DNA from 3 places in the Glutamicibacter sp. ZJUTW genome. Region 1 is predicted to be linked to each of the others. Evidence: riboswitches for the same ligand, from Rfam matches in the RefSeq annotation. Region 1 holds a riboswitch; each other region holds the start of a gene.
What was found. Region 1 has a riboswitch for thiamine pyrophosphate ahead of thiO (glycine oxidase ThiO). Riboswitches for the same ligand answer to the same signal wherever they lie in the genome.
Positions count from the first base shown of each region.

Region 2: it holds a riboswitch for thiamine pyrophosphate, as region 1 does, so the genes downstream of both, thiC (phosphomethylpyrimidine synthase ThiC) here and thiO (glycine oxidase ThiO) in region 1, are expected to answer to the same signal.
Region 3: it holds a riboswitch for thiamine pyrophosphate, as region 1 does, so the genes downstream of both, thiM (hydroxyethylthiazole kinase) here and thiO (glycine oxidase ThiO) in region 1, are expected to answer to the same signal.

Region 1 is NZ_CP043624.1:2,335,553-2,341,619, reverse strand. It holds gene F0M17_RS10990 (alpha/beta fold hydrolase) at 1-72, shown strand, start outside; gene F0M17_RS10985 (GNAT family N-acetyltransferase) at 78-656, shown strand; gene F0M17_RS10980 (OsmC family protein) at 661-1,098, shown strand; gene F0M17_RS10975 (mechanosensitive ion channel) at 1,387-2,607, shown strand; gene F0M17_RS10970 (GNAT family N-acetyltransferase) at 2,689-3,648, opposite strand; TPP riboswitch at 3,728-3,832, shown strand; gene thiO (glycine oxidase ThiO) at 3,830-4,957, shown strand; gene thiS (sulfur carrier protein ThiS) at 4,954-5,199, shown strand; gene F0M17_RS10955 (thiazole synthase) at 5,202-6,023, shown strand; gene F0M17_RS10950 (ThiF family adenylyltransferase) at 6,020-6,067, shown strand, end outside.
Region 2 is NZ_CP043624.1:2,492,372-2,498,438, forward strand. It holds gene F0M17_RS11780 (DUF2797 domain-containing protein) at 1-520, opposite strand, end outside; gene F0M17_RS11785 (GTP pyrophosphokinase family protein) at 761-1,537, shown strand; tRNA gene F0M17_RS11790 (tRNA-Met) at 1,631-1,707, opposite strand; tRNA gene F0M17_RS11795 (tRNA-Thr) at 1,755-1,826, opposite strand; tRNA gene F0M17_RS11800 (tRNA-Thr) at 2,378-2,449, shown strand; TPP riboswitch at 2,727-2,834, shown strand; gene thiC (phosphomethylpyrimidine synthase ThiC) at 2,830-4,572, shown strand; gene F0M17_RS11810 (DEAD/DEAH box helicase) at 4,663-6,067, opposite strand, start outside.
Region 3 is NZ_CP043624.1:45,638-51,704, reverse strand. It holds gene F0M17_RS00260 (hypothetical protein) at 1-1,018, shown strand, start outside; gene F0M17_RS00255 (GntR family transcriptional regulator) at 1,015-1,383, shown strand; TPP riboswitch at 1,418-1,512, shown strand; gene thiM (hydroxyethylthiazole kinase) at 1,502-2,296, shown strand; gene thiE (thiamine phosphate synthase) at 2,289-2,930, shown strand; gene thiD (bifunctional hydroxymethylpyrimidine kinase/phosphomethylpyrimidine kinase) at 2,927-4,351, shown strand; gene F0M17_RS00235 (uracil-xanthine permease family protein) at 4,378-5,661, shown strand; gene F0M17_RS00230 (sugar porter family MFS transporter) at 5,878-6,067, shown strand, end outside.

The sequences.
Region 1 (6,067 bases):
CAGCCCGAACAGGTCTTGGCCGAATTGCGGGACTGGGCGCAACGTACCGGCGGCCTGCAGGAACGATCTTGATCCGGATGGAAAGGTCCTATCCGATGACGCGCAACGCTCGATTGGGACTTGAGGAAATGCCGGCATCCGGCTACATTTCGAAGCAGCAACTACGGTTTTGCCTGAGCAAGAAAGAACTTGGCATGGACGAAGCTCTCGTGCTGCGCGAGTTGGCGAGCATTGATGAAGTGCCTGACCTATTGGATATCTGGCGCAGTTCGGTGGAACGCCGGAGGGACTTCCTCTCAGCTGCTGACATTGATGCAGTGGCAATCGCCCTGGAAGCAATCTATAGCCAGTCGGTGACCGTCAGAATCGCCCAGCAAGGCCAGCGCATCATGGGCTTCGCAGCCTGGAGCGATACACGCATTGAGCTGCTCTGGGTGCGGCACAGCGATCGCCACAAGGGTGTGGGCCGTGTTCTGCTGGAAGCAATCGTCGCGCACACTCCCGGCATCAGCGTGCATCTGGATTGCCAGCGACAGCCTGCCATTTCATTCTTTGGCGACTGCGGATTCTTGGCAGTCGACGGAGGTCCAGAACTGGTGCCACAACGGATCACGTTGCGCCACACAGAATCTTTGCCCCGAATCGTGGCACCATAGTTCCATGAGTGAAAATAGCCGTGAAATACGGGAAGTCAGCATCAAACGCGTCGAATCACGCAAGTACCAGGCCACCAGCCTGGAATCCGGCGCCAGCCTGGAATTCGGCCAGGGCGAAGGGCTGCTGACGCCGGTGGAGCTTCTGCTGGCTGCCATTGCCGGGTGCTCAGCGATCGATGTTGATGTGGCGACTACCCGCAGAAGCGAGCCTGAGAACTTCGAAGTCAAGGCGAGCGGCTACAAGGTCTCCGAGGACTCGGCTAGCCGAATGGAAGACATCCGCCTTGGCTTTGATTTGAAGTTCCCCGATACCGAGGAGGGGCGCAAAGCGGCCGGCATGGTTGAACGCATCGTCAAGCTATCCCATGACAAGTACTGCACGGTTTCTCGCACCGTTGAGCTAGGTGCCTCAGTGCAGAGCGAAGTCCTCAACCAGGCCTGATGCATTTCGTGCGGATCCCAGATTGCTAATGGCCAATGGCTGACTCCGCAACAGCTTCCAAGGCAATTCACGGATTCGAGCGCGACACGAATTTCCCAACATTGCGTGAATCAGTTGTCGTTATGGCTTGATTGTTCGAAAAACGTTGAATCCAGTGTGAATGAATCATGCATCCGCAATTCGGGGTATGAAAGTCCATCGATTCAAGCTGGCAGTACGGGTCTTTGCCCTAGTCAGCGGAGAACCTTCATCGTAGGGTCAGATTGTCCCTACGTTGAAGGAGCAGCAATGCAGTCTGAGAACGTTTTAGGCAATATCGACTGGGCGTCGATGCTACAAAAGGTTGGCATCGCGCTAATCATCCTCATCATTACGTGGCTTCTCGCGCGCATCGTTCGGTGGGCTGCCGCCAAATTGGTGACCAGGGTGAAGTTCCTGCAGAAGCAGGGCAATGACGGAGAGCAAATAGGCCAATCTCTGGGCAAGGTTGCGGGACTTATCGTCTGGCTGTTCGGCCTCGTGGCAATCCTGCAAGTATTCGCGCTATCTGAAGTGCTATCGCCGGTGCAGGGCCTGCTCGGCGGCGTCATGGCCTTCATCCCCAACCTCATCGGTGCGGGCTTCATCTTCTTCATCGGCTACGTGATCGCCAATATCGTTCGCCAGCTGCTGAAGACCGGTTTGGGAACTGTCGACTTCAGCGGGCTGGTCCGCAAATTGACCCCAGGCGATGAACCGGTTGACGAAGTCCAGTCTCGCGAGTCCCAAGCGAAGATCGTTGACATCATTGCCAATATCGTCTTCGCCTTGATCCTGCTCGTCGTTGCCATTTCGGCACTGCAGGTCTTGGGCATCGCGGCAATTTCGGACCCTGCCCAGCAGATGCTGCAGCTTGTCTTCACCGCAATACCGCAGGTCATCATGGCCTTGGTGCTCTTGGCCGTCGGTATTCTGATTGCCAAGTTCGTCGGCCAGCTGCTTGAATCAACCCTTCACGGGGTGGGCACCGACTCCGTTGTTGCCCAATGGGGTGTTGTTCCCGAAGGCAAGAGCGCTTCGGGAATCATCGCTGGCATCGTCAAGATTGCCATCGTTCTGTTCTTCGGCGTGATGGCGGCCCAGATGCTGAACTTCCCGGCGATCACCAACATCCTCAATGAAATCCTGGCCTTGGGCGGCAAGATTCTCTTCGGCGCAGCAATTATCGCCGCAGGTTTCGTCATCGCCAACGTCATCGGCCGTTTCTTGGGCGACACCACCGCTTCAAAGATCATCCGCTACACGGCAATCGCGTTGTTCGTGGCAATGGGCTTGAAGTACATGGGTATCGCTGATTCGATCATCAATATGGCCTTCGGTGCAATCGTCATTGGCGCGGCTTTGGCCGCGGCGCTGGCCTTTGGACTTGGTGGTCGCGATGCTGCGGCTCGCACGCTGAAAAAGATCGAGGCCAATCAGGCCACCGACGGCCCGGATTCGACGCCGCCGGCATCAACTCCAGGCATCTAGCCAATATCACTAAACCTGAGGGACAGATAAAAAGTCGCGGAACCCGAAACCGGATTCCGCGACTTTTTGTTGCCCGCCAAGCTACGGCTGCGTGCTCCACGGCAACGGCACTACGTCGGGGACCTGATCAGTCCGCAACCGCGCGTAGGCGTACACGTCAACGCGTTCTCCAGCAACCAGGAACTTACCGCGCTCGACACCCTCTCGCAGGAACCCGTTGCATTCGGCAACACGCTTCGATCCAGGATTGTTCGCCCGAAGACCTAGTTCCAAACGGTACAAACCGAGCTCGCCAAACAGGTGGTTCACCAAAGTAGCCACTGCGCGAGTGGCCAGAGACCTCCCGCGGTAGTCCTGGTTCATCCAATACCAAACCCATGCGTTCTGATTGGCTGGATCGACAGTACCGCAGACCAAACCGACCAGCCGGTCTCGATAGGCGACGGCCAAAGCCTGCTGCCGTTCGCCGGCCTCCATCAGGGCACGCACGTACGATGCGGCCTTTTCCGGAGTGTCGGCATCTCCTTGGCGATCCATATCGGCATTGGAGGAAAAGGCTTCGAAAACAGCTTCGGCATCCGATTGGCGCAGCCTGCGAACCGAGAAATCGTCGTCGACTAATGCGGCCTTGTTCGGTTCTGCAAAAGAAAGCTGCCGCGCAGCGGGCGTGCCCTGATGGAAGAACAGCTGCCAGCGATCCTGCTCATGGATCCACAGCGAACTGCGCTCGCTGGCGGATCCCGATAGCAACCTCCAGCGCAGAAGCACCGCTTGATCGGCAACCTGGATTGCCACGGGGCTGCCGACTTCCCGAGATCCGGAATCCCGTTCCGGCTCCTGGGCCAGCTGGGCAATGATCGACTCGCGATCGTAGACACGGCCGCTGGCACCCACTTCGGAGAACTGCGGATGCAAGTACCGTTCCAATTGCCCTCGGCTATGGCGCTGGCTGGTTTCCAAGAGCTCCTGCTCCAACGAAATGATCGTGTTGGACAACGCAGATCCCTGGGGAAGCACGCGGGGGAAGTCATGAGATGCCATGTCAACTAGTACATCACAGAAGATGACGGAGCTGCGGTTGCTCCAGTTCGACTTTATGAGCTGGATCATGCCTATAATCGCAGTACTCCGCGGGAGCCTGAATCGACCAGGCTGAGAGGGCACCGAGCCGACCGCTACACCTGATGCGGGTCATGCCGCCGTAGGAAGGATGCGTGCTCTCGTGCATGTGAATATTGTTGGCGCCGGAATCATCGGCCTGTCAGTTGCGTTCGAACTGGAATCACGGGGACATACTGCCACCCTCATCGATCCAGCACCAGGCCAAGGTGCAAGCTACGCGGCAGCCGGAATGCTGGCCCCGGCAGCTGAAACGGTCTGGGGCCATGGCCCGCTTCACGAGCTGCTTGCCGCCTCGAATGCCGCCTATCCAAAGTTCATTGAGCGCATCGAATCCGTGACCGGGCAACGCCCGGACTACCTGCAGAACTCAACCCTCGTCGTCGCGGCCGAACCGGCTGACCGCGAAGCCCTGCATGAGCTGGCCGAACTGCAAGCTTCCCTCGGCCTGTCAGCGGAAAAGCTCTTGCCCAGCCAAGCCCGCAAACTCGAACCAGCCTTGGCCGCGAATATAGCAGGCGCAGTCCTATGCCAAGATGACCACCAAGTCGACCCACGGTCAGTCGTCAAAATCCTGCTTGATCACCTGCGTGGCCGCCTGATCGAGGAGCGGGCGCAGGCGCTGGTGGGCGACGGGAGCCGAACCAACGCGGTACGCACCGCATCGGGCAAGATCCTCGAAGCGGATCAAACCATCGTGGCCACCGGACTGGGCACCATTGACGGCCTGGACCGGGTGCCGGTGCGCCCCGTATACGGAGATATTCTCCGGATCCAGGGGCCAGCCGGTCCGCCATTGATCACCCGGACCATCCGCGGCATCGTGCACCGGGAGCCGGTGTATCTCGTGCCGAGAAAGGACGGCAGCCTCGTGCTCGGAGCCAGCGTCCGGGAAGACCGCCAGCCTGCAGTGAACATCGGAGCCATGCATTTGCTGCTGGACAATGCGCGAAAGCTCATACCCGGCATCAGCGACTGCACGCTGAACGAGGCAACTGCCCGGGCCCGTCCCGCCACTCCCGATGACCGTCCGCTGCTGGGGCGCATTGACCCGGGCCTGGTGCTTAGCACCGGATACTCCCGGCACGGAGTGCTGCTGGCTCCGCTGGGCGCAACACTCACCGCTGATCTCATTCACGGCCCTGAAACCCATCCGTTGCATCAGGCTGTGAATCCACACCGCTTCGCCACAGCAACCCAGACCACCCACCGAACGGAGCAGCACCCATGAAAAGCATTGGCATCAAGTTCAATTCCCGGGAACTGAACCTGGACGAAGGAATCACCCTTCGCGAATTCATCAGCATGCAGATCGGCAAGGATCTGGATAGCAACTCGGCGGCCGTGGACGGCAGCAAGCTTGGAATAGCCGCCGCGGTCAATGGCGCTGTCATCCCGCGCAGCGCCTGGAACAGCTACACGCTGGCCGAAGGGCACAGCATCGAACTCGTTACCGCAGCCCAGGGAGGCTAGGCGTGGACACGCAAAACATCACCGAACTGGACATCAACAGCGATCCATTCCAGGTTGCAGGACGCACCTTGTCTTCGCGCTTGATCCTCGGCACCGGGGGAGCGAGTTCGCTGACCACCCTGGAAAGCGCATTGCAGGCCTCTGGAACCGAACTGACTACCGTGGCCATCCGACACTTTTCGGCGGCAGGCGAGTCCAACGTGTATGACTTGCTGCAGCGCAACAACGTGATTGCGCTGCCGAATACCGCTGGATGCTTCACCGCCCGCGACGCGATCCTCACCGCGCACCTGGCCCGCGAAGCGCTGGAAACGAACTGGATCAAGCTCGAAGTGATTGCGGACGAGCACACGTTGCTGCCTGATCCGCTGGAGCTGCACGCTGCCACCGAACAGCTGGTCGCCGACGGATTCCAGGTCTTCGCCTACACCAACGATGATCCTGCCCTTGCCCAGCGCCTCCAGGACGCCGGTGTTGCGGCCATCATGCCAGCCGGCGCACCAATCGGATCCGGCCTGGGCATCTTGAACCCGCACAATATTTCCACCATCGTCTCCCGGGCCCAGGTGCCGGTCATCCTGGATGCCGGAGTCGGCACCGCCTCTGACGCCGCCCTGGCCATGGAGCTCGGCTGCGATGCCGTGCTGCTGGCCAGTGCGGTGACCCGGGCGCACAACGCGCCGCTGATGGCGATGGCCATGAAGGATGCGGTGCGTGCAGGACGAGCCGCACGGCTCGCGGGCCGGATCCCGCGCCGCGACACCGCCCTGGCATCCTCGCCCACCGAAGGCATGATGCAGACCCTGGTCGGTGACTTCTCGTGAACCAGTCAGCATTGGTAGCCCCGGGGCCGGAGCTGGCACCGGAA
Region 2 (6,067 bases), 160 kb from region 1:
CCACATGCTCGGTGACCAGGTCTTCGAGCACCCGGATGGCCGCCCCGTCGTTGGCGCGGGCGACATAACGCGCAATGACCGCGCCCTGCTGCGCCAGCCGGGTCCACTTGCTACTGGTCGAGGTGGTGCCGACCTTAGTCGCGCCGTGGGCGAAGCTGGCTATATACAAGAAGTGCGGCTGTTCCAGGTACTTGCGAAGGCCTTCGGGGGCTTCGCCGGTCTTGTGGAAATGGTGCATGAACTTCGACTGGTCCAGCCGGCGGCAGCTCTCGCATTGGGTACCGGTGCGCAGGGCCTGGTTCTTGGGGCACGGCAGCGTATTGCGCGAGCCGTCGGCCTTCATCGTGATGTAGCCCAGGCAGAACTTCAGTTCTCCGATCTCCAGGGCCAGTGAACGCCCCGCTTCCAGGTACTCGGTACCCCAGGTTTCGCCGCTGCGCAGCCGGAGCATCGGGGCGGGTTCATGTTCTGCGAAGCTGATGCCGTGGCATAGCTGCCGGGTAGCTGAAGCGAATTCCATCAGGACCTTTCTGAAGTTTCCCCTCCCAACGATAGTTCACCGCAGATGGCCAGGTCCGGCGGACAGGTTGGCCGATACACAAAGTCCGAAAGTTAGCTGAACAAATTCCCGATTGGTTCTGACCTAATTCTTAGGAGATGCCCGTAGGCTGAACCTGCACCGGAAACGTACCGCGGGCCGGGCCACAATCTGTTGAGGTGATCCAGGATTTCTGTCCCATTTGATGACGAGACGCGTGCAGTGGCAATCTCAGCTGCTGGAACTACCCCTTCCCCGGCTGAGTTGCAGCGATTGACGAAGGCCTTCCACCATGATTTCCAGCGCTTCATGATGGAATACCAGTTTGCGGTGGACGAAGTACTGACCAAGGTCTCGATCTTGCGCGAAGAGTTCTTGTACTTGCACAAATACAATCCAATCGAACATGTCAGTTCCCGGGTGAAAACTCCGGAGAGCATCATGCGCAAGGTTGCCCGCCGGAATATCGCACCGTCTCTTACTGCCATACGCGAGAACCTCAGCGATATTGCGGGTGTGCGCATCACCTGCAGTTTCGTCAAGGACATCTATAAGGTCCTGAACACCTTGACCGCTCAAAATGACCTGAAGGTCATCCAGATCAAGGATTACATCAAGAACCCGAAGCCTAGCGGCTATAAAAGTGTTCATGCGATTGTGCAAATTCCGGTCTTCTTGTCCGACGGCCCTGTCGACGTTGTAGTGGAGTTGCAGATCCGCACCATCGCCCAGGACTTCTGGGCAAGCCTGGAACATAAGATTTTCTACAAGTACGAGGGCGAGGTTCCAGAGCATCTGGTACAGGAGCTCGCCGATGCGGCAGCTGTTGCAACGAAACTCGATATGCAAATGCAACGGTTGCATACCGAAGTACACGGCCATGATGCCAATGACCAAGCAGGCCACGAGGCGACTTTCGATACGAAGGCCTTCCAAGGACTGCTGTCGCTGGCACAGCAAGCCAGCACCAGAGGCCCCGAAAAGTGTGCCGACAACTAAGCCTTAATGGCTTTAGCGCTCAAGGTCCGCTGAAGACCGTTTCGAACCCGGAAACCAAAAAAGATCCTCAGCCGAAGCTGAGGATCTTTGATTTGGTAGCGGCGCCGGGACTCGATCCCGGGACCTCACGATTATGAGTCGTGCGCTCTAACCAGCTGAGCTACGCCGCCACAAGTGAGAAACAATCCAGTAGAAGCCAAGAAAGCTTCTCACTCAGAGCCCCCTGCCGGAATCGATCCGGCGACCTCGTTCTTACCAAGAACGCGCTCTACCACTGAGCTAAGGGGGCAACGAGTAAATACTCTACACGCATTTCCCGGCAAAGAAAAATCGGCAAACCGATCTGGAAAGCGCACGGGGATTTCCATAAAACTGCTAGTCAAAACGGTTTTAGCCAGACCTTGAAGGCAATCAGGGACGAAGGCTGGGACAAAAAGTGTTCTGGTGACGATGCTCACTGGGTTGCCCCTCGCGGTCAATCGCCGCTTCGCTCAGGCTTACAGGATAGAGTTCCGCGCCGAATTCCCTTGAGGTAGCCGGCAAATCCTCCAACACAAATACTCCAGAAGAGAACACTCCCCCTGCCCCCGAACTCCAGGGCCACGGGTCGTCCGGAAGGGTGCGCGACATCCGGCTGGGTGCGCGACATCCGGTGGGTGAACTCTCCACCACGTGCGGCAACCGGAATTCAGTGGCATGAAGGCAAGCTATTGCGGGCACAGAATCCCCCTAGGTTCACCGACCTCCATTTCCGCCTTGATTAGGAACATTGTGATGTCAGCAACAAATCCCCGGCAGATTTTGCAAACCTCGAAAACCTGTGTAAAGTATTTACCTGTTGCCCCCTTAGCTCAGTGGTAGAGCGCGTTCTTGGTAAGAACGAGGTCGCCGGATCGATTCCGGCAGGGGGCTCGAAATGAGAGAAGCAATCTGGTTCCAGATTGCTTCTCTTTTCGTTTATCTACCGCTCTCAGTGCCCCATCGCGCGGCCATCGCTTCAGCCTGCGCCCGCGCTGCTTCGCCAGTTATCTGCCACGCCCTTTTTCCCAGATTCCGGATTCGCGCCGCAAGAGACTGATCGCTTCCAGAAACTATCTCCTGCCGCCGGGGCCAGTGCCCGCATCCTGACTTGATGTCACTGTTCTGACCACTGGATTTGCGTTTCCTCCTCCCAAGCGTGCTAAGTTGTTCGCGACCACACGGGTGCCCTGGCAAGGGCTGAGATCGGGCTATCGCCGTCCGCGACCGTTGAACCTGTCCGGGTAATGCCGGCGAAGGAAGTGAGTTTCCAAGTGGAACAATTTGAACAGCACCCTGCCCACACCCTTGCCTACCGCGAATCTGCGGGAATTTCTGTTCCCGTCACGCAGATCCATCTGGCAGACTCCCCCAATGGAAAGCCCAACGAGCCGCTGTCGGTGTATCGCACCAGCGGACCGGGAAGCGAACCGACCCAGGGCTTGCCACCCTTCCGCGAGCGATGGGTCCGGGAGCGCGGGGATGTGGAAACCTATGCCGGCCGCGAGCGCAATCTGCACGACGACGGGCGCTCAGCGGTCCGCCGCGGCACGGCCAGCGCGGAATGGGCTGGACGTTCGGCCCCTCCGCTGCGGGCCGTTGGAGGAGCCCGCGTGACGCAAATGCACTATGCGCGCGCCGGGGTCATCACCCCGGAAATGCGCTATGTGGCGCTGCGCGAGGAATGCGATGTCGAGCTGGTGCGCAGCGAGCTCGCCGCCGGACGAGCCATCATCCCGGCAAACATCAACCATCCGGAATCCGAACCGATGATCATCGGCAAGGCGTTCCTGGTCAAGATCAATGCGAATATCGGCAACTCGGCGGTGACCAGCTCCATCGCTGAAGAGGTCTCCAAGCTCCAGTGGGCCGCCAAATGGGGTGCCGACACGGTGATGGACCTGTCCACCGGAGAGGACATTCACACCACCCGCGAATGGATCATCCGCAACTCCCCCGTGCCCATCGGCACCGTGCCGATCTACCAGGCGCTGGAGAAAGTCAATGGCGAAGCCAACAAGCTGACCTGGGGGATTTTCCGCGACACCGTCATCGAGCAGTGCGAGCAGGGCGTGGATTACATGACCATCCATGCCGGTGTGCTGCTGCGCTACATCCCGCTGACCGCCAACCGGGTCACTGGCATGGTCTCGCGCGGCGGCTCCATCATGGCCGGATGGTGCCTGGCGCACCACCAGGAGAATTTCCTCTACACCCACTTCGATGAGCTGTGCGAGATCTTCGCTCAGTACGACGTGGCCTTCTCGCTGGGCGACGGGCTGCGCCCGGGCTCCATCGCGGATGCGAACGACGCAGCGCAATTCGCCGAGCTGGATACCCTGGCCGAGCTGACCAAGCGCGCCTGGCAGTACGATGTGCAGGTGATGGTCGAGGGCCCGGGGCATATCCCCTTCCATCTGGTGCGCGAGAATGTGGAGCGCCAGCAGGAATTGTGCGACGGGGCCCCGTTCTACACCCTGGGCCCGCTGGTTACCGATATTGCGCCGGGCTACGACCACATCACCAGCGCCATCGGCGCCACGGAGATTGCCCGCTACGGTACCGCGATGCTCTGCTATGTCACCCCCAAGGAGCATCTGGGGCTGCCCAACCGGGATGACGTGAAGACCGGGGTGATCACCTACAAGATCGCGGCGCACGCGGCAGATCTGGCCAAGGGGCATCCGGGTGCCACGGCACGGGATGATGCGCTGAGCAAGGCTCGCTTCGAATTCCGCTGGAATGACCAGTTCGCGTTGTCCCTCGATCCGGTCACCGCGCAGGAATTCCATGACGAGACGCTGCCGGCCGAGCCTGCGAAGACTGCCCACTTCTGTTCCATGTGCGGGCCGAAATTCTGCTCCATGCGCATTTCCCAGGATATCCGCGACGAATACGGCTCGGCCGAGGCGCAGGCGGCATTGGCCGGGATGGCGCAGAAAAGCAGGCAGTTCCTGGAAAGCGGGGGCACGGTCTATCTCGGGGACGAGATCCCCGTCGGGACCCCTGCCGAGTAATTAGCCCGGGCATGCGAAAACGCCCTTGGGGCAAGCTTTCGGCTTGCCCCAAGGGCGTTATCCAGTGCTATTCAGCTGTGCGCTGCAGGCTTAGTAGTCGCGACGTCCACCGCTGCGGTTCGAATCGCTGTAGCGGTCCTTGCCACCGCGTCCGCCGCCGAATCCGCCACGTCCGCCATTGCGTCCGCCACCGAATCCACCACGGCCGCCACGTCCACCACCGTAGCCGCCACGGCTGCCACGGAAACCACCGCGGTCGCCATCGTCGTCACGGCGCGGGCTGCGGCCACTGTCGAGCTGGAGATCGATGGCTTCGCCGCCAATACGGGTCTTGGACAGTGCACGCCACTGGTCCTTGCTCAGCTCTGCTGGCAGCTCCACCAGGGTGTGGTCCGAACGAATGTCGATGCCGCCGATTTCCGAAGAATCGAAGCCGCCCTCGTTGGCCAGCGCGCCAACGATCGAGCCTGGCTGCACGCGGTTGCGGCGGCCAACTGCCAGACGGTACATGGCGTTGCCCTCGGCAGCGGTCTTGCGGGCACGTGGACCGCGCTCACCGCGTTCGCCACGCTCCGGGCGATCCATGCGGGCCTTCTTCGCAGGCGACATGACCGGTTCGGTCATCAGCAGCGGGCGTCCGCCCTGGGCCATCAAAGCCAGTGCAGCCGCGATTTCCAGGTGGTCCAGGTCCTCGTGCTCGGCAGCGAACTTCTCCACGATCTCGCGGAAAGTAGTCAGGTCCTGGCCGCTGATGGTCTTGTCGATGCGGTCGGTGAACTTCTGGATGCGGCGGTCGTTGACCGAATCCAGCGACGGCAGCTGCATCTGGGTCACCGGCTGGCGGGTCGCCTTCTCGATGGCACGCAGCAGGTACTTCTCGCGCGGGGTCATGAACAGGATCGCGTCGCCCTTGCGGCCGGCACGGCCGGTGCGGCCGATGCGGTGCACGTAGGACTCGGTGTCATGCGGGATGTCGAAGTTGATCACGTGCGAAATGCGCTCGACGTCCAGGCCGCGGGCCGCCACGTCGGTAGCCACCAGGATGTCGATCTTGCCCGAGCGCAGGTTCTCTACGGTCCGCTCGCGCTGCTGCTGCGGGATGTCGCCGTTGATGGCGGCAGCGGTGAAGCCGCGGGCCTTGAGCTTGTCGGCCAGGTCTTCGGTAGCCATCTTGGTGCGCACGAAGGTGATCACGCCGTCGAATTCCTCGGATTCGAGGATGCGGGTCATGGCGTCCAGCTTGTGGGCGCCCATGACCTGCAGGAAGCGCTGGGTGATGTTGGTGCCGGTGGACTGCTTGGACTTCACGGCGACTTCCTGCGGGTTGCGCAGGTATTCCGAAGCGATGCGGCGGATGGTGCGTGGCATGGTGGCCGAGAACAGGGCAACCTGCTTCTCTTCCGGAGTCGCTTCGAGGATCTTGTCGACCTCTTCGGCGAAGCCCATGCGCAGCATTTCGTCGGCCTCGTCCAGCACCACGTACTGCAGGTTCGAC
Region 3 (6,067 bases), 1.3 Mb from region 1:
CCTGCTGCCCGGAAACCAAATGCTCCCGGTCTTCATCGTGGCTCTGGCAGGTATCGTCGTGGCCGCCGGGGTGATTGCAGCAGTGATCCTGAACCGGCGCCCCTTGGCCGGCATCACCGCCGAAGACAACCAGGCCTTGCGCACGGTATGGCTCAACCGGTTGCTGCGCAATACCGGTATCGTGCTGCTGGCATTTTGCGTATCGGTGGCCAATTACTCGCAAGGCTATTCAACCGGTGGACCGTACGAGTTATTGAACTATGGCGCCCTTGCGGTGGCTCTTACGCTGTTCTTCTGGGGTCCGCGCACCACATTCTCGGCTCACTCCACCACCAGGGAACGGACCGCCTTCTCGCGCTTGCGAGATCAGCTCTTCGCATTGCAATACACCACGGCTACCCTTGCATTGCTCGCCGTTGCCATCGGCTGGTCATTCCTGCCCGTGGATGAGGAATTCCGGATGCCGACCAATGAACGAACTACGTGGATCCTGGTGCTCTTTGCCGGTGCGGCATTGCTCTACATCGTGCTCAATACGCTGTATCTGGGCTACGCCAGCAGGGTGGCTCGGCAGGCGAGTGCAGCACCAAAGCATCATGCACCCCTGCCCTTGTGGTCCTACATCGCCGCTGGCTTGCTGGTTGCCATCTGCGCTTACCTGCTATTGGATCCACCGCTGGAGACGCTTTGGGGGTTCGCTCCTCCGAACCGGGGACTAGTCATCGGGCTGTTGCTGCTGCTTGCGGCGGCGCATATGGGCTTCACCTGGTTCTCCCGCCGGGCAATTATTCCCTGGGCAGTCTCGCCAGCCGAGGAAATCTGGTATCGCCGGGTTCTGGAGCTGCGTTCGATGCGCGTTGCCACCAGCGCTGTGCTTGCCATGCTGCTGATTGGCTACGGATTCCCGGCGGGCCTGGGGCTGTTTGCACTTCTGGTCTTCGTTGTCCCAGCGGTGATTTTCCTGGAGCGTCCTGGTACCGCGATGGTGCGTGCACAGCAGCCGACAGCAGCATCATGAGCACACAAATCAGTGTCGACCTCGCGGCGGCCACTGCACCCTACGAGCAGATCCGCTTGCAGATCGCCTCGCTGATCACCCTGGGAGAATTGCCCGCAGGCAGCAAGCTGCCCACCGTGCGCGCACTGGCCACCGACCTCGGCGTTGCTGCCGGAACGGTAGCGCGCGCCTACAAGGAACTGGAAGCCGAAGGTCTGATCACCTCCCGGCGGCGGGCCGGCACAGTGGTCAACGAACGGCTTCGGCCGGTGGATGCCAGCGAAGACCTGCTGGCCGCGGTGGATCACCTCTGGGCGCTGGCAGCCGCCCAGCAGGTCGATGCGGCCACGCTCAAGGCCTTGGTGGCGCGGCGCGAGCGTAAGTAACTTGTCCTCGGAACCGCTTGTGCGTACGCTCTATGGCAGTGACACGGGGTGTCGGAACAACCGACTGAGATGAGACCCGTTGAACCTGATCTAGTTCACGCTAGCGGAGGGATGTCGCATGGCTTTGCATGCAGTTGCCCAAGAATACCGGCAACAATCACCTTTGGTTTTCTGCCTGACCAACACCGTCGTAGCAAATTTCACCGCCAATGTCCTGCTGGCATCCGGCGCGTCCCCGGCCATGACGGATCTGCCCGGAGAGGCCGGCCCCTTCGCAAAGGCGGCTTCCGCCGTCTTGGTGAATCTGGGAACTCCAAGCACCGAGCAGCTGGCCGCCATGGAAGAAGCCGTGCAATCGGCGAGCGCAGCAGGCACCCCGTGGATCCTTGATCCGGTAGCGGTCGGCGCCCTGCCGGTGCGCACGGATTTCGCGCGGCGCATTGCCAGGCAACGCCCGGCCCTGATTCGCGGCAACGCCTCGGAAATCCTGGCCCTGGCCGGACGGCAATCGGTTTCACGCGGTGTCGATGCCTTGGATGACGTCTCTGCCGCCTTGGCGGCTGGACGCGAGCTGGCCCAGCAGCATGACTGCGTGGTGGCCATTTCCGGCCAGTCCGATGCCATCATCGATGCCGCGCGGACAGTCCTGGTGCACACCAACGGCATCGGCTTGACGCGGATCACCGGCGGCGGCTGCGCGTTGGGCGCGTTCTGCGCCGGCATGATTGCGGTCCACAATGACCCGTTCGAGGCCGCCATCGCGGCCCACGGCTTCTACGGGCTGGCCGCCGAAAAGGCCCTGGAGAACAGCACAGGTCCGGGCAGCTTCGCCGTCGCATTCATTGATGCGCTGTCCGCAACCGATCCAGAAGAACTTAAGACTTTGAAGCACGAGGAACTGAACCATGCATGATTACGGAGCCTACCTAGTAGCCAATACTGCCAGCTGCACCCCGCGCAGCACCCTGGAAGTGATCGAAAGCGCCGTCGCCGGAGGAATCCAGTGGATCCAGCTGCGCGCCAAGGATGAAACCGCCCGGGAATTCTTCGAGCTGGCCTGCGCGGCCGCCAAGCTCACCGAGGGCAAGGCCCAGTTGCTGATCAATGACCGCATCGACGTCTACCTCGCGGCGCGGGCTGCCGGTGCAGCCGTGAACGGCATCCATATCGGGCAGAAGGATGTGCCGGTGCAGTTGGCCCGGCAGATCATCGGCGAAGGCGTCATCGGACTGAGCGCTTCCAGCGATGAGCAACTGTCCCAGGCGAACAAGGACGCCGCGGTCATCGACTATCTCGGTGTGGGGGCCGTCCGCGCCACCCCGACGAAGAAGGACCATCCCACTCCCCTGGGCCTCGACGGCTTTGCGCGTGCCACGACGTTGGCCTCGCTGCCCTGCGTGGCAATCGGCGCCATTACCCACGAGGACGCGGCAGCCATCCGTGCCGGCGGCGGAGCGGGCATGGCAGTGGTCCGCGCCATCTGCAATGCAGAGGATCCGCAGCAGGCCAGCGCGCAGCTCGTTTCGGCATGGGAGGCCGCCAAATGAACATCTTGTCCATTGCAGGATCCGATCCTTCCGGTGGCGCCGGAATCCAGGCGGATCTGAAGGCCATTGCCGCCAACGGCGGCTACGGAATGTGCGTGATCACCGCCTTGACCGCGCAGAACACCCATGGGGTGTCCGGGGTGCAGGCGATCAGCGGCGATTTCGTCCTCGCCCAGCTTGAAGCCATCAGCGCGGATATCCGCATCGATGCAATCAAGATCGGGATGCTCGCCAACGCCGAGGTGATCCGCGCAGTCACCGGCTGGCTGGACACCGTGGATGCTCCGGTAGTCCTGGACCCGGTCATGGTGGCCACCAGCGGAGACCGCCTGCTCGATGGCGAAGCGGCGCTCGATTCGCTGCTGGACCGGGCCACGGTGATCACCCCGAACCTGCTGGAACTGGCCAGCCTGCTGCGCGAGCCGGTAGCCGCATCATGGGACGAGGTGCTGCGCCAGGCCCAGCGCCTGGCGGCCAAGCACGAGGCCCTGGTGCTGGCCAAGGGCGGGCATCTGGCCGGGGCGGACTGCCCCGACGCGCTGGTAGCAGCGGACGGGGTGCTCTGCGAGCTGCACGGTGCGCGCCATGCCACCAAGAACACCCACGGCACCGGCTGCACCCTCTCCAGCGCCCTGGCCACCCGCTTCGCGGCCACCGGAGACTGGACCGCCGCGTTGGAGCAGTCCAAGGCGTATCTGTCGGCGGCAATTGCGGCGGCCGACCAGCTGCAGGTGGGTAGCGGGCACGGCCCGGTCAACCACTTCGCCGGGTTCTTCGCCGGCGCTGATCCGATGAACGGCTGGTGGGAGGACATCGCGGACCTGCGTGCGGGCATCGACGAGCTGGCGTTCATCATGCAGCTGGCCGACGGCAGCCTGGAACGCGAGAAGTTCGAGTACTACCTGGCCCAGGACGCCCTGTACCTGCAGCGCTACGCCCAGGTGCTGGCGCAGGCCAGCGCGCTGGCCCCGGACCTGGATGCGCAGCGCTTCTGGGCCAAGGGCGCCGGGCAGATCCTCGAGGGCGAGCTGCAGCTGCACCGCAGCCACCTGGTGGAAGGGCTGGCGAACCCTTCGGCGACCACGCTGAACTACGTGAACCACCTGTCCTCCTGCACCGGCAGCTATGCGGAGCTGATCGCCGCAATCCTGCCGTGCTACTGGCTCTACCAGGACATCGGCAAGCGGCTGGCGGCGGCCAACCATGCCGGGCACCCCTACGGCGACTGGCTGGAGACCTATTCCTCCCCGGAATTCGACGAGGCCACCGCCCAGGCGATCGAGATGGTGCGCACCGCGTGGACGCTGGCCGACCCGGCGCTGCGCGAGAAAATGCGCCAGGCGTTCCTGCGTTCCAGCGAGCACGAGCTGGCGTTCTTCGCGCAGGCCCACGAGAACCGAGTAGAATTCTCTACGGCCTGAAACCCGCAGGGCCGGGAAGAGGAATCATGAGTTGGAGCATCCACGGCAACGGCAAGACCATCACCGAAGGCGAGGTAGTTGCCCCGGATGAGCGGCTGCATTGGCCGCAGACCGTTTCCATCGGCGCCCAGCACATCCTGGCGATGTTCGGCGCCACCATCCTGGTTCCGACGCTGACCGGATTCCCGGTGACCACCACCTTGCTGTTCACCGGCTTGGCCACCATCATCTTCCTGCTGATGACCAGGAACAAGGTGCCCAGCTACCTGGGTTCCTCCTTTGCCCTGATCGCCCCGGTGGTCGCGACCACCGGGTCGCACAGCATGTCCGGCGCCCTGGGCGGCATCGTGATGACCGGCGTGCTGCTGTTCATCGTCGGTCTGATCGTGCAGAAGACCGGCACCGGCTGGATCCACGCGCTGATGCCGCCGGTGGTCATGGGCACCATTGTTGCGCTGATCGGCCTGAACCTGGCCAGCGCCACCCTGGCCCCGATGAAGGACTTCCCGCTGACCACCTTCCTCACGGTGATCTTCACCGTGGTGGCCACGGTGGCCTTCAAGGGCCTGCTGGGCCGGCTCTCGATCCTTGTCGGCTTGGTCTGCGGCTACCTGGTGGCGCTGGCCCAGGGCCAGGTGGACTTCTCCAAGGTGGGCGACGCCGCATGGTTCGGCCTGCCCGAGTTCCACACCCCGACCTTCCATTTCGATACCGCGCTGATGTTCCTGCCTGCGGTCTTCGTGCTGATCGCCGAGAATATCGGCCATGTGCGCACCGTGGGCGTGATGACCGGCCGCGACCTGTCGGCGTTCAACGGACGGGCGCTGATGGCTGATGGCGCCGCCAGCGTGCTCGCCGGCTTCGGCGGCGGCTCGGCGACCACCACCTACGCCGAGAACATCGGCGTCATGGCCGCCTCGCGCGTGTACTCCACCGCCGCCTACTGGATCGCCGCGATCGTGGCCATGTCCCTGGCCTTCCTGCCGAAGTTCGGCGCCTTGATCGGCACCATTCCGGTGGGCGTGATCGGCGGCCTGGGCATCGTGCTCTACGGCATGATCGGCATCGTCGGCGCGCGCCTGTGGATCGAGGCCAAGGTGGACTTCGGCAATCCGATCAACCTGATGACCGCCGGCACCGGCCTGATCATCGCGATCGCGGTGACCAGCGAAATCGCTTTCGGCCAGTTCCAGCTCGGCGGCATCGCCCTGGGCTCGATCGCCACGCTGGTGGTCTTCCACCTGATGAGTGCCGTGGCCAAGCTGCGCGGCAACGACTTGGCCGACGCGCAGAAGAGCGCGGAAATCTAGCAAGAAATATTTCGGCAGGCCGGCAGTGCGCGTTAGCGCACTGCCGGCCTGCCTTTTTGTACGGGAATTTCCGGGCTGGTCAGGCGTGAAGCAAAACGGTTGTTTAGGCCACGCAAATCGTTAAAGTAAGGAATCCTTCCAAATTGTGATTGATCTCCCAAGAAAATTCGGAAAATCTGGATTCTGCGGCGCTCGAATCCGATAGCATGGCACATTGTGACTGCGACAACACCAGACGGAAAACTCTCCGCGCGACTCATCTTCATCGCCCTCGGGGCGGCCTTGGGCGGGTTCGTTTTCGGATATGACTCATCGATCGTCAACGGCACCGTGGACGCCGTCGAGCACGAATTCGGGCTCAACGCGGTAACCATCGGCTTCACCGTTTCCTGCGCCCTGCTCGGCG